Regions from separate parts of the Oribacterium sp. oral taxon 078 str. F0263 genome, predicted to be linked through region 2. Evidence: predicted binding sites of a transcription regulator. Region 2 holds the regulator's gene; the other holds the start of a gene.
The links. Region 2 encodes HrcA, which represses chaperone genes, less so after heat shock. Its sites were predicted from a motif close to TGTTAGCACTCNNNNNNNNNGAGTGCTAACA; they were not measured.
Positions count from the first base shown of each region.

Region 1: the regulator HrcA is predicted to act here: its motif matches at 3,257-3,287, upstream of HMPREF1986_RS00570 (co-chaperone GroES).

Region 1 is NZ_KI273077.1:101,294-106,465, forward strand. Features, by position in the region: gene HMPREF1986_RS00550 (S-ribosylhomocysteine lyase) at 1-258, shown strand, start outside; gene HMPREF1986_RS00555 (LL-diaminopimelate aminotransferase) at 268-1,458, shown strand; gene HMPREF1986_RS00560 (hypothetical protein) at 1,873-2,394, opposite strand; gene HMPREF1986_RS00565 (choline-binding protein) at 2,696-3,097, opposite strand; gene HMPREF1986_RS00570 (co-chaperone GroES) at 3,390-3,677, shown strand; gene groL (chaperonin GroEL) at 3,818-5,172, shown strand, end outside.
Region 2 is NZ_KI273099.1:31,881-37,052, reverse strand. Features, by position in the region: gene HMPREF1986_RS03395 (3D domain-containing protein) at 182-712, shown strand; gene hrcA (heat-inducible transcriptional repressor HrcA) at 1,164-2,198, shown strand; gene grpE (nucleotide exchange factor GrpE) at 2,252-2,977, shown strand; gene HMPREF1986_RS03380 (hypothetical protein) at 3,228-3,428, shown strand; gene dnaK (molecular chaperone DnaK) at 3,542-5,172, shown strand, end outside.

The DNA of each region.
Region 1 (5,172 bases), on a different contig from region 2:
TATTTCGGCCCGATGGGCTGCCGGACCGGCTTCTACCTCCTTCTTCTGGGAGAGCATCACCCTGAGGAGATCCTTCCCCTTTTGAAGCGCTGCTGCCGTTTCATCCTGGACTTTTCGGGGGAGATCCCCGGTGCGAGACCGAGAGACTGCGGAAACTACAGCGATATGAATCTCGATATGGCGAAGTGGTGGGCGGGGCGTTACCTCAGAGAGACGCTGGAGCGGATCGATGAGGCGCACATGAATTACCCGGATTAGGAGGAAAGAATGGCGGCAGAGATCAACAAACACTACCTGGAGCTGAAGGAGAGCTATCTTTTCTCGGAGATCGCAAGGCGCATCCGGGAATGGCAGGCGGAAAACCCGGACAGAGCGGGAGAACTCATCCGCATGGGGATCGGGGATGTCACCCGCCCTCTTCCCGGGGCCGTTGTGGATGCGATGATTCACGCTGCCTCCGAGATGGGAAGGGCGGAGAGCTTCCGCGGCTACGGACCGGAACAGGGCTATGACTTTCTGCGGGAAAAGATCCGGGGATATTATGAGAGCTTCGGCGTAAGCCTCAAGGAGCAGGAGATCTTCATCTCCGACGGGGCGAAATCGGATCTTGGAAACATCCTGGACATCATGGGGGAGAAGAGCAGTGTCCTCGTGACGGATCCGGTCTATCCGGTCTATGTCGATACCAATGTCATGGCGGGACACAGCATCCGCTATGCCCTGTCCGGAGAGGAGAACGACTTCCTGCCGATGCCGAGGGAGGACTATGCCGCGGACCTCATCTATCTCTGCTCTCCCAACAATCCCACCGGCGCGGTCTACGACAGGGCGCAGCTTTCCGCCTGGGTGGACTTCGCGCGAGAGAGAGGCTCCATCATCCTCTTTGACTCTGCCTACGAGTGCTTCGTCACGGGGGATCTTCCCCACTCTGTCTATGAGATCGAGGGTGCGAAGGAGGCCGCGATCGAATTTTGCAGCTTCTCGAAGAAGGCGGGCTTTACGGGCACAAGATGCGGCTATACCGTCGTCCCCGAGGAGCTCAAGCGGGATAATGTGATGCTGAACCGGCTTTGGCTCAGGAGGCAGACGACGAAATTCAACGGCGTGTGCTACATCGTGCAAAGGGGCGCAGAGGCGGTCTTCAGCGAGGAGGGAAAGAAGCAGATCGAGGAGAATATTTCCTACTACCGGGAGAATGCCAGGATCATAACGGAGACCCTGGACCGGCTCGGAATCTATTATACCGGAGGGAAAAACTCCCCCTATGTCTGGATGAAAGCTCCCTTTGGCCTCTCCTCCTGGGATTTCTTCGACAGACTCTTAAATGAGTGCCGCGTCGTCGGGACGCCGGGGGAGGGATTCGGGAAAAGCGGAGAAGGATATTTCCGCCTGACGGCCTTCTCCACGAAGGAAAATACCAAAGAGGCGATGCGGCGGATGGAGACGCTTTTCCGCTGAGACGACTTCTGTGCTTACTAAAGACTTGGCCTTGGATAGGGAAATGGGGCGATCTTCCGTTTGTCCGTCCAACGCCGGGCGGACAAACGGAAGAAAAGGCGGCATAGAAGGCGTCAGAAAACAGCCTCTAACCGAACTTGGCTGCAGAGGGGAAGCATCCCCTCAGTTTTTTCCGCATCCGTTTTTGGAAGAAAGCTGCCGCTTTGGGCTCAGACAATGCCATAAGGCATTGAGGATTTTTTACTTTATACCATAAGCGATAAGCAATAAAAAGAATAATAAAGGGAAGACGCCTGCTTTTCCTCGACCCTGAACATTTTCCTGAGCGTTGTTCTATAAAAAGAGATTCTTCCAAAACGGGATGGGACGGAAGATATGAGATGAAACAGATCGATAAAGGAAGGGAGGGGGAGCTCAGTCCGGGAGCTCGAATTCCATCTTAACCGTCGTATTCACAAGGTCAAGAGCGGTCTGAATCTTTCTCAGCTCGTCGGAAATCCTCCTGTAGTCCTCCTTCGCCTTTTCTACGGAATAGTTCGTATAGGAATAGTCGATGACGGTGCTGCTGCCGATGCCGCCGATCGAGCTTCTCTGCTTCGGAAGGCGGTTCTGCATGGGATACAGTCTGTTTCGCATTTCCGTGAGCTGCGGGATATAAACCAGCACCTGGTCAATCGTCATCCCGCTGTCCCCGACCATGTGAGAGCTGTTAAAGCAGTTGACGGCGTGCTTTAGGATCCGGATCTTCCGGTCATAGCTTTCCAGGATGCTCTGCGTTTCCCCGTAGTTATATGCGGGGCGGACGGATTCGATGTCTTCTCCGAGAGAAGCATTGAATATCGAGCTCTGCCGCTCATTGGAGAGGACGAGATTCTTTTCCTCCAGAAGCTTTTTCAGAATCTTCGACGCTTCCGCCGATGTGACAAGGTATTTCATGCTGTCTCCTTCCTTTATCCTCTGAAGCGGTCCGCCCGAAATCCTTCCTCTGTTCAAAGCGGCCGGAACGAGAATTCCTCCCCGTTTTTCGCCTGTTCGGAAGATTCGGAATGCGAAAGCTTTCGCACAGTCTTTCGGGGATTCTCCCGGGAAAAACAGAGCAGCGTGGGCTTTCCCGCGCTGCTCCTCCCCCCATTCGATCAACCCGTCCTATCCCGGGATCCGTTTTCCTTATGGAAGCTGCCTGAAGCTGCGCTTCAGAACTGCGAACTGCGCAGCTTCCCCGCCTTTTTCCCTGAGCTTAGCCTACCCAAACGCCGTTTCCGTCGACGTGGTAGTTGTCCGGAGTGAGCTTATTCATATAGAGAGAGCCGACAGGCTGAGAGGAAGCGCGCTGCACGGCAAAATAGTACCACTCATAGTTGATTCTCTGCCAGCCGGTCAGCATCACACCGTTTGCGCCGATGTAGTACCACTGATGCTGGCTCACGACCCAGCCCTTCCACAGTCCTCCGGACTCGTCGTTCGCGAAGGACCAGGATCCGTCTCTGTTCTGAATCCAGTGTCCGTTCGTCTCAGCGGTCATCGTCGAGGAGCCGCCGAAGCCCTGAGCGAGCCCCTTGGGACTTTCAGCGAAGGCCGGAACTACACTGGCCGCCGTCATCATTGCCGCAAGCATCATCACAAGGATCTTTTTTTTCATAATAGGATAGCCTCCATTTCTCGTGGTCTCTGAATGCCGTAATTCCGCATCAGGGCGGAATCCTGCCTTCTGCAACAATTTCATTATACCCGATTTTCTCAGATAGACAATATGCGATTCGTTTACGAAAGATTACAAAAACACAGAAAGTTCATACTTTGTTAGCACTCAGAGCTTGACACTGCTAATAGAAGAGGCTATAATAGCGCTTGTTCTGAAAAAGATTCCAAGCAATGCGGCTTTCGACTACGCATTGTGAGAAGGGATGCTGGAATATAAGAGGAGGTTTGTTATGAAGCTGGTTCCGTTGTTTGACAGGGTTGTGCTGGAGAAGGAGAAGATGGAGGAGACCACGAAGAGCGGGATCGTGCTCCCCGGTCAGGACGATAAGGAGAAGCCGGGCCAGGCGGTGGTCATCGCGGTCGGCCCGGGCGGAGTGATCGACGGGAAGGAAGTAAAGATGCAGGTCAAGGAAGGACAGCATGTCATCTTTTCCAAGTACGCGGGCTCCGAGGTGGAGATCGAGGGCAGGAAGTATACCGTCGTGAAGCAGAGCGATATTCTTGCGGTAGTGGAATAAGCTTTGCACGGCGCTGCGTTTAGCTGCCGGGAGCACTTCCTTTAAGAATAAATCAGCATTTTCGAAGAGAAAATCCCCGGAAAAGACAGTCAGGGACAGAAAAATATAGAAGAAGAGACAGAAGACAGGAGGATATCAATATGGCTAAGGAACTCAAGTACGGCGTAGAGGCTCGCAAGGCTTTGGAAGCCGGAGTCGATGCGGTTGCAGATACCGTGAAGGTCACGCTGGGACCCAAGGGCAGAAATGTAGTTTTGGATAAGAGCTACGGCTCCCCGCTCATCACAAACGACGGCGTTTCCATCGCGAAGGAGATCGACCTGAAGGATCCCTATGAGAACATGGGCGCACAGCTTGTGCGGGAGGTCGCGTCGAAGACCAATGATGTGGCGGGCGACGGAACCACGACGGCGACGGTGCTTGCGCAGGCGATCGTCTCCGAGGGCATGAAGAATATCGAAGCCGGCGCGAATCCGATCATCCTCAGAAAGGGCATCCGGAAAGCCGTAGATGCTGCGGTGGAGTCCATCAAGAAGCAGTCCTCCAAGGTGAAGGGCAAGGACCAGATCGCGAAGGTCGCCGGGATTTCCGCCGGAGATCCGGAGGTCGGAGAGATGGTCGCGGACGCGATGGAGAAGGTCTCGAAGGACGGTGTCATCACGGTGGAGGAATCCAAGACCATGCAGACCGAGCTCGACCTCGTGGAGGGCATGGAGTTTGACAGAGGCTATGTCAGCGCCTACATGTCCACCGATATGGAGAAGATGGAGGCGGTCCTCGAGGATCCGTACATCCTTATCACGGATAAGAAGATCTCGAACATCCAGGATATCCTTCCGCTTCTCGAGCAGGTCGTGAAGAGCGGCGCGAGACTTCTGCTCATCGCGGAGGACATTGAGGGAGAGGCTCTCACGACGCTCATCGTGAACAAGCTCAGAGGCACCTTCAATGTCGTAGCGGTCAAGGCGCCGGGCTACGGTGACAGAAGGAAGGAAATGCTCAAGGATATCGCGGTTCTGACCGGCGGACAGGTGATCTCCGAGGAGCTCGGACTGGAGTTAAAGGACGCTTCGATCGAGCAGTGCGGTCGTGCGAAGTCCGTGAAGGTGACGAAGGAGAAGACCACGATCATCGAGGGACTCGGAAAGAAGAAGGAGATCAGCGACAGAATCGCTCAGATCAGAGCGCAGATCGATAGCACGAGCTCTGACTTCGACAAGGAAAAGCTCCAGGAGAGGCTCGCGAAGCTCGCGGGCGGCGTCGCGGTGATCCGTGTCGGCGCGGCGACGGAGACCGAGATGAAGGAAGCGAAGCTTCGGATGGAGGATGCCCTGAACGCGACGAGAGCCGCGGTGGAGGAGGGCGTCATCGCGGGAGGCGGATCCGCCTACATTCACGCACAGCCCTCCGTCGAGAAGCTGGTCAATACTCTGGATGGCGATGAGAAGACCGGAGCCAGGATCGTGCTCCGCGCTCTGGAGTCCCCGCTGTTCAC
Region 2 (5,172 bases):
CTTCCCTATCTTTTGTTCTTATTCTACTTTTTATACTTGACAAAGTCAAGAAAGAGTGGTATAGGGCTTTGCGCATAAAGAAGCATTGTCAGAAAAAAGTCGCTTGACGGATCGCCGCACTTTCGGCTACCCTTAGACGGACATCGTCTGTTCCGACCGACGAGAAGAGGAAGGAGAGGATATGAAAAAATATCAGATATCCGTTTTGACAGCGGCTTTGCTGCTTCTCTTTGCGGCGTTTCCGGCCTTGGCGGAGGAGGAAATCGCGAGAGTGGCGCCGGCGGCCGCCTCAGAGGTCTTTGAAGGAGAGGATAAGGGAGCGAATGTCCCGGAGGCCGCGGCCGCTCCGGCATTGCCTGATATCGGAAAGATAGCGGAAACCCCCATCGGCAATGTGCTGACGGAGGAATCGAAGCTGTATACGAGAGGGGAGAAGAAGGGCGTCTTCATGATCACCGGCTATTACGGCGATGGAAACACCTACTCCGGAAAACCCACAAAGAGCAATCACACCATTGCGGCGGACACAAGCGTCCTCCCTCTTGGGACCAAGATTTTCATCGGAAATACCGTCTATACGGTGGAGGATATCGGGAGCGGCGTGAAGGGACAGATGATCGACATCTATTTCGACAGCAGAGAGGAAGCGCTCGGCGTGACCTGGAACGGAAACCGATATGCGGAGGTCTTCCTCGCCGTTCCGAAGAAATAGAGCGGTACTTGAGTCTTCTCGAAGAGAAGTACCTCCCGGAGGGAGGTCGGCTGAAACCGCCCGGGCGAAGCCGAGTCTCAAGCGCAGAAGTCTGCCATCAGGCAGACTCGGAGCGTTCTTGACCACTTCTCGTAGAGAAGTGCCTCCCGGAGGGAGGTCGGCTGAAGCCACCCGGGCGAAGCCGAGTCTTCGGGGCGGCAGATGGACTGCTTACGGAGCGGCCGCCCGGCGGAAGAGGAATAGAGACTGATACAGCGGAATCGAGGAGAGAAGGAAAGAAGAGCGGGCCTGCCCCGCTTTTTTTTTTCTGAGAAAACTTGGATTTATGCTTGACATCCGGAAACGCGGATAGTATCATACTGCATAGATGTTAGCACTCCGATCAATAGAGTGCTAACAGGGAAGAGGCAAAGCGAGTGCTCAGAGTACTTCCTGGGAAAGGAGGGAGAGGATGACATTGGACGATCGAAAGCTTATTATTCTCACTGCGATCATCAAAAACTACCTCGAGACCGGAGAGCCGGTGGGCTCCAGAACCATCAGCAAATACTCCGGGCTGAATCTGAGCTCCGCGACGATCCGAAATGAGATGAGTGACCTGGAGGAGATGGGCTATATCCTGCAGCCGCATACCTCTGCCGGCCGGATTCCCTCCGACAAGGGCTATCGCTTCTACGTGGATCAGCTCATGCAGAAACAGGTGCGGGAGCTGGATGAGGTGAAGAGCAGCATGTTCCAGCGGGTGGACCGCCTGGAGACCGTCCTGAAATCCCTGGTCCGAAGCATCGCGGAGAATACTCACTACGCGGCGATGATCTCGGGGCCGAGCATACAGAGGAGACGGATCCGCTTCCTCCAGCTCTCCCTCGTGGACTCGCGGAGGCTGCTCCTCGTCGTCATGTTTGAGGGAAATATCGTGCGAACCGCGATGGTCCGGAGGGACGAGAGGGAGGAGCTCGATTTCAACACAGTGCTCTCTTTGAATCTTCTCCTGAATGATGAACTCTCCGGCCTTGGCGGCGATGACCTTACGGAGGGGAGATGCGCGAAGGTCTGCGCGAGATCCGGACTCCGCGGCACACTCCGGGCTGTTTTGAAAAGCCTTATCTCTATCCTGGACACGGACGGGGAGGAGAGGCAGATTTACACCTCCGGGGCGACGAATATCTTTAAGTATCCGGAGCTCACGGATTCGGAAAATGCGGAGCGGCTGATCGCCGCGCTCGAGAAAAAGGACGAGCTCCTGGAGCTTATGGAGGAGCCGGACTCAGAGTCCAAGGGACAGATACAGGTCTATATCGGAAAAGAATCTCCGCTTCGGGACATAGGAGACTGCTCCGTCGTCACCGCAAATTATGAGATTGGGAACGGCATGCGGGGCACGATCGGCGTGATCGGACCGAAGCGGATGGACTACGAAAAGGTTCTGGAGATCCTCACGAGGCTTATGAACGAGATGGATCAGGCTTTTCCCGGAAACGGATAGCGGGATAAGGAAGGGAAAGGACCGGAGCGCGAAAGAAGCGAGAAGGAGGACTTATGTCGGAGGATTGGAAGACGCCCGGAGAGGGCGGGAGCGGGACAGAAGAGAATGTAATCGAAGAGAGTGTAAAAGAAGAGAGAAAAGAGGAGAAAAAGAACGAGAACGCCTCGGAGCAAGGCGAAAGCGCGCCGGAAGAGCCGGGGGCGGAGCAGAGAGAGAAGGCAGAGGAAAAGCCGGAAGAGGAGGCGGAGAGAGAGTCAGGTGAGGAAGAAGGAGAGCGCGCTCCCGATTCAGAGCGAGCGGAGAACGAGCCGTCGGACGGAGCGGAAAATGAGCTTTTGAAAAAGCGCTATGAGAAGGAGCTGTCCGATTGGAAGGATAAATACACCAGGCTCTACGCGGAGTTTGATAATTACAGAAAGCGGACGGAGCGGGAGAAGTCCCGGATGTTCGAGCTCGGCGCAGGGGATGTCATAGAGAAGCTTCTTCCCATCGCGGACAATTTCGAGAGAGCATTGGACGCGCTCTCTGAAGGGGAGAAGGAAGAACCCTTTGAAAAGGGAGTAGACGGGATCTACCGCCAGCTCCGAAAGCTCTTCTCGGATCTCGACGTGAAGGAGATCGAGGCGGAGGGAAAGAAGTTCGATCCCGCGCTTCACAATGCCGTCATGGCGGACGAGGAGGGAGATGCGGAGGAAGGCACGATCACCGCGGACCTCCAAAAGGGCTATACCTTCCGGGGCTCGGTGATAAGGCACTCCATGGTAAAGGTGAAAAAATGAGAATAACTTTCTGTTGATTGCATCTCTATCTGTCGGGCAGCCGCTCCAACACAGGACGCTCTCGCTCCGACTGCCGCGGCCAGCGGCGCAAGCGCAGAAGTCTGCCATCAGGCAGACTCGGAGCGTTCTTGACCACTTCTCGTAGAGAAGTGCCTCCCGCAGGGAGGTCGGCTGAAGCCACCCGGGCGAAGCCGAGTCGCCGGGGCGGCAGACGGCCTGCTTATGGAGCGACTGCCCGGCAGATAAGGCGGTGAAGCAGAAAGGAATTGATACAGGCACTACAGGCACTCGGCAAGGAAAAGCCGTAAAAACCAAAGAGCTTAGAGAAACAGAAAAAAGACAGAGGAAAAAAGAAGAGACAGAAGGGAAAGAAAAAGCAGAGGAAGGCAGCAAGAAAGAAACAAGAGCAGTAAGAAGAGGCAGAGCCAGCAGGAAGAAGCAGCAGAACTAAAAGCATTAAGAAAACGAAGAGAAGCAGAACGAAGGAAGAGCAGCAAAAGAAAACGGATTCGAAGCGGAACCCGGAAGGATCCGGGGAAGAGCTTGGGAAAGGAAGAGGAAGCTATGGGAAAAATCATCGGAATTGATCTTGGAACGACAAACAGCTGTGTGGCAGTCATGGAGGGCGGAAAGCCCACGGTCATCCCCAACTCGGAGGGTATGAGAACGACCCCGTCCGTGGTGGCGTTTACGAAGAACGGGGAGCGTCTCGTGGGAGAGCCCGCGAAGCGTCAGGCCGTGACCAATGCGGAGAGGACGGTCTCCTCCATCAAGAGGCACATGGGGACAGATTATAAAGTATCGATTGACGGAAAGGATTATACGCCGCAGGAAATCTCTGCGATGATCCTTCAGAAGCTGAAGGCGGACGCAGAGGCCTATCTCGGAGAGAAGGTCACGGAGGCCGTCATCACCGTCCCGGCCTATTTCAACGACGCGCAGAGACAGGCGACGAAGGATGCGGGAAAGATCGCGGGACTGGATGTGAAGCGGATCATCAACGAGCCGACAGCGGCGGCGCTCGCCTACGGACTGGATGATGAGTCCGAGCAGAAGATCATGGTCTATGATCTCGGAGGAGGCACCTTCGATGTCTCCCTCATCGAGATCGGAGACGGCGTCATCGAGGTTCTCTCCACGAACGGGGACACGAGGCTCGGTGGAGACGACTACGACGAGCGGATCACGCAGTGGATGATCGACGAGTTCCGTAAGGCGGAGGGCGTGGATCTCTCGAAGGACAAGATGGCGCTCCAGAGACTGAAGGAGGCGGCGGAGAAGGCGAAGAAGGAGCTCTCCTCTGCGACGACGACGGAGATCAACCTGCCCTTCATCACTGCGACGGATGGAGGGCCGAAGCACCTCGACATGAACTTAAGCCGGGCGAAGTTTGAGGAGCTCACTGCGGATCTCACGGAGAGGACGGCGGTCCCCGTGCAGAACGCCCTGAAGGACGCCGGACTCACGTCCGCGGAGCTCTCCAAGGTCCTTTTGGTCGGCGGCTCCACCCGTATGCCCGTGGTGCAGGAGAAGGTGAAGAGGATCACCGGAAAGGAGCCCTCCAAGACCCTGAACCCGGACGAGTGCGTGGCTCTCGGCGCGGCGGTGCAGGGCGGAAAGCTCGCGGGAGATGAGGGAGCGGGCGATGTCCTTCTTCTGGATGTGACCCCGCTGACACTTTCCATCGAGACGCTCGGCGGTGTGGCGACTCCGCTCATCAAGAGGAATACCACCATCCCGACCAGAGCCTCCCAGATCTTCTCGACTGCGGCCGACAACCAGACCGCCGTGGATATCCATGTCGTACAGGGAGAGCGGGAGTTTGCGAGAGACAATAAGACTCTCGGACAGTTCCGCCTGGACGGCATTCTCCCGGCGCAGAGAGGCACGCCGCAGATCGAAGTGACCTTCGATATCGACGCAAACGGCATCGTCAATGTCTCGGCAAAGGACAAGGGAACCGGAAAGGAACAGCACATCACCATCACCTCCGGCTCGAATATGTCGAAGGATGATATCGATAAGGCTGTGAAGGAGGCCGCGCAGTACGAGGCGGCGGACAAGGAGAAGAAGGAGGCCATCGAGGTCAGAAACGGTGCGGACTCCATCGTCTTCCAGACGAAGAAGGCACTCGAGGACGTAGGGGACAAGATCTCCGAGTCCGACAAGTCCCAGGTGGAGGCGGATCTTAAGGC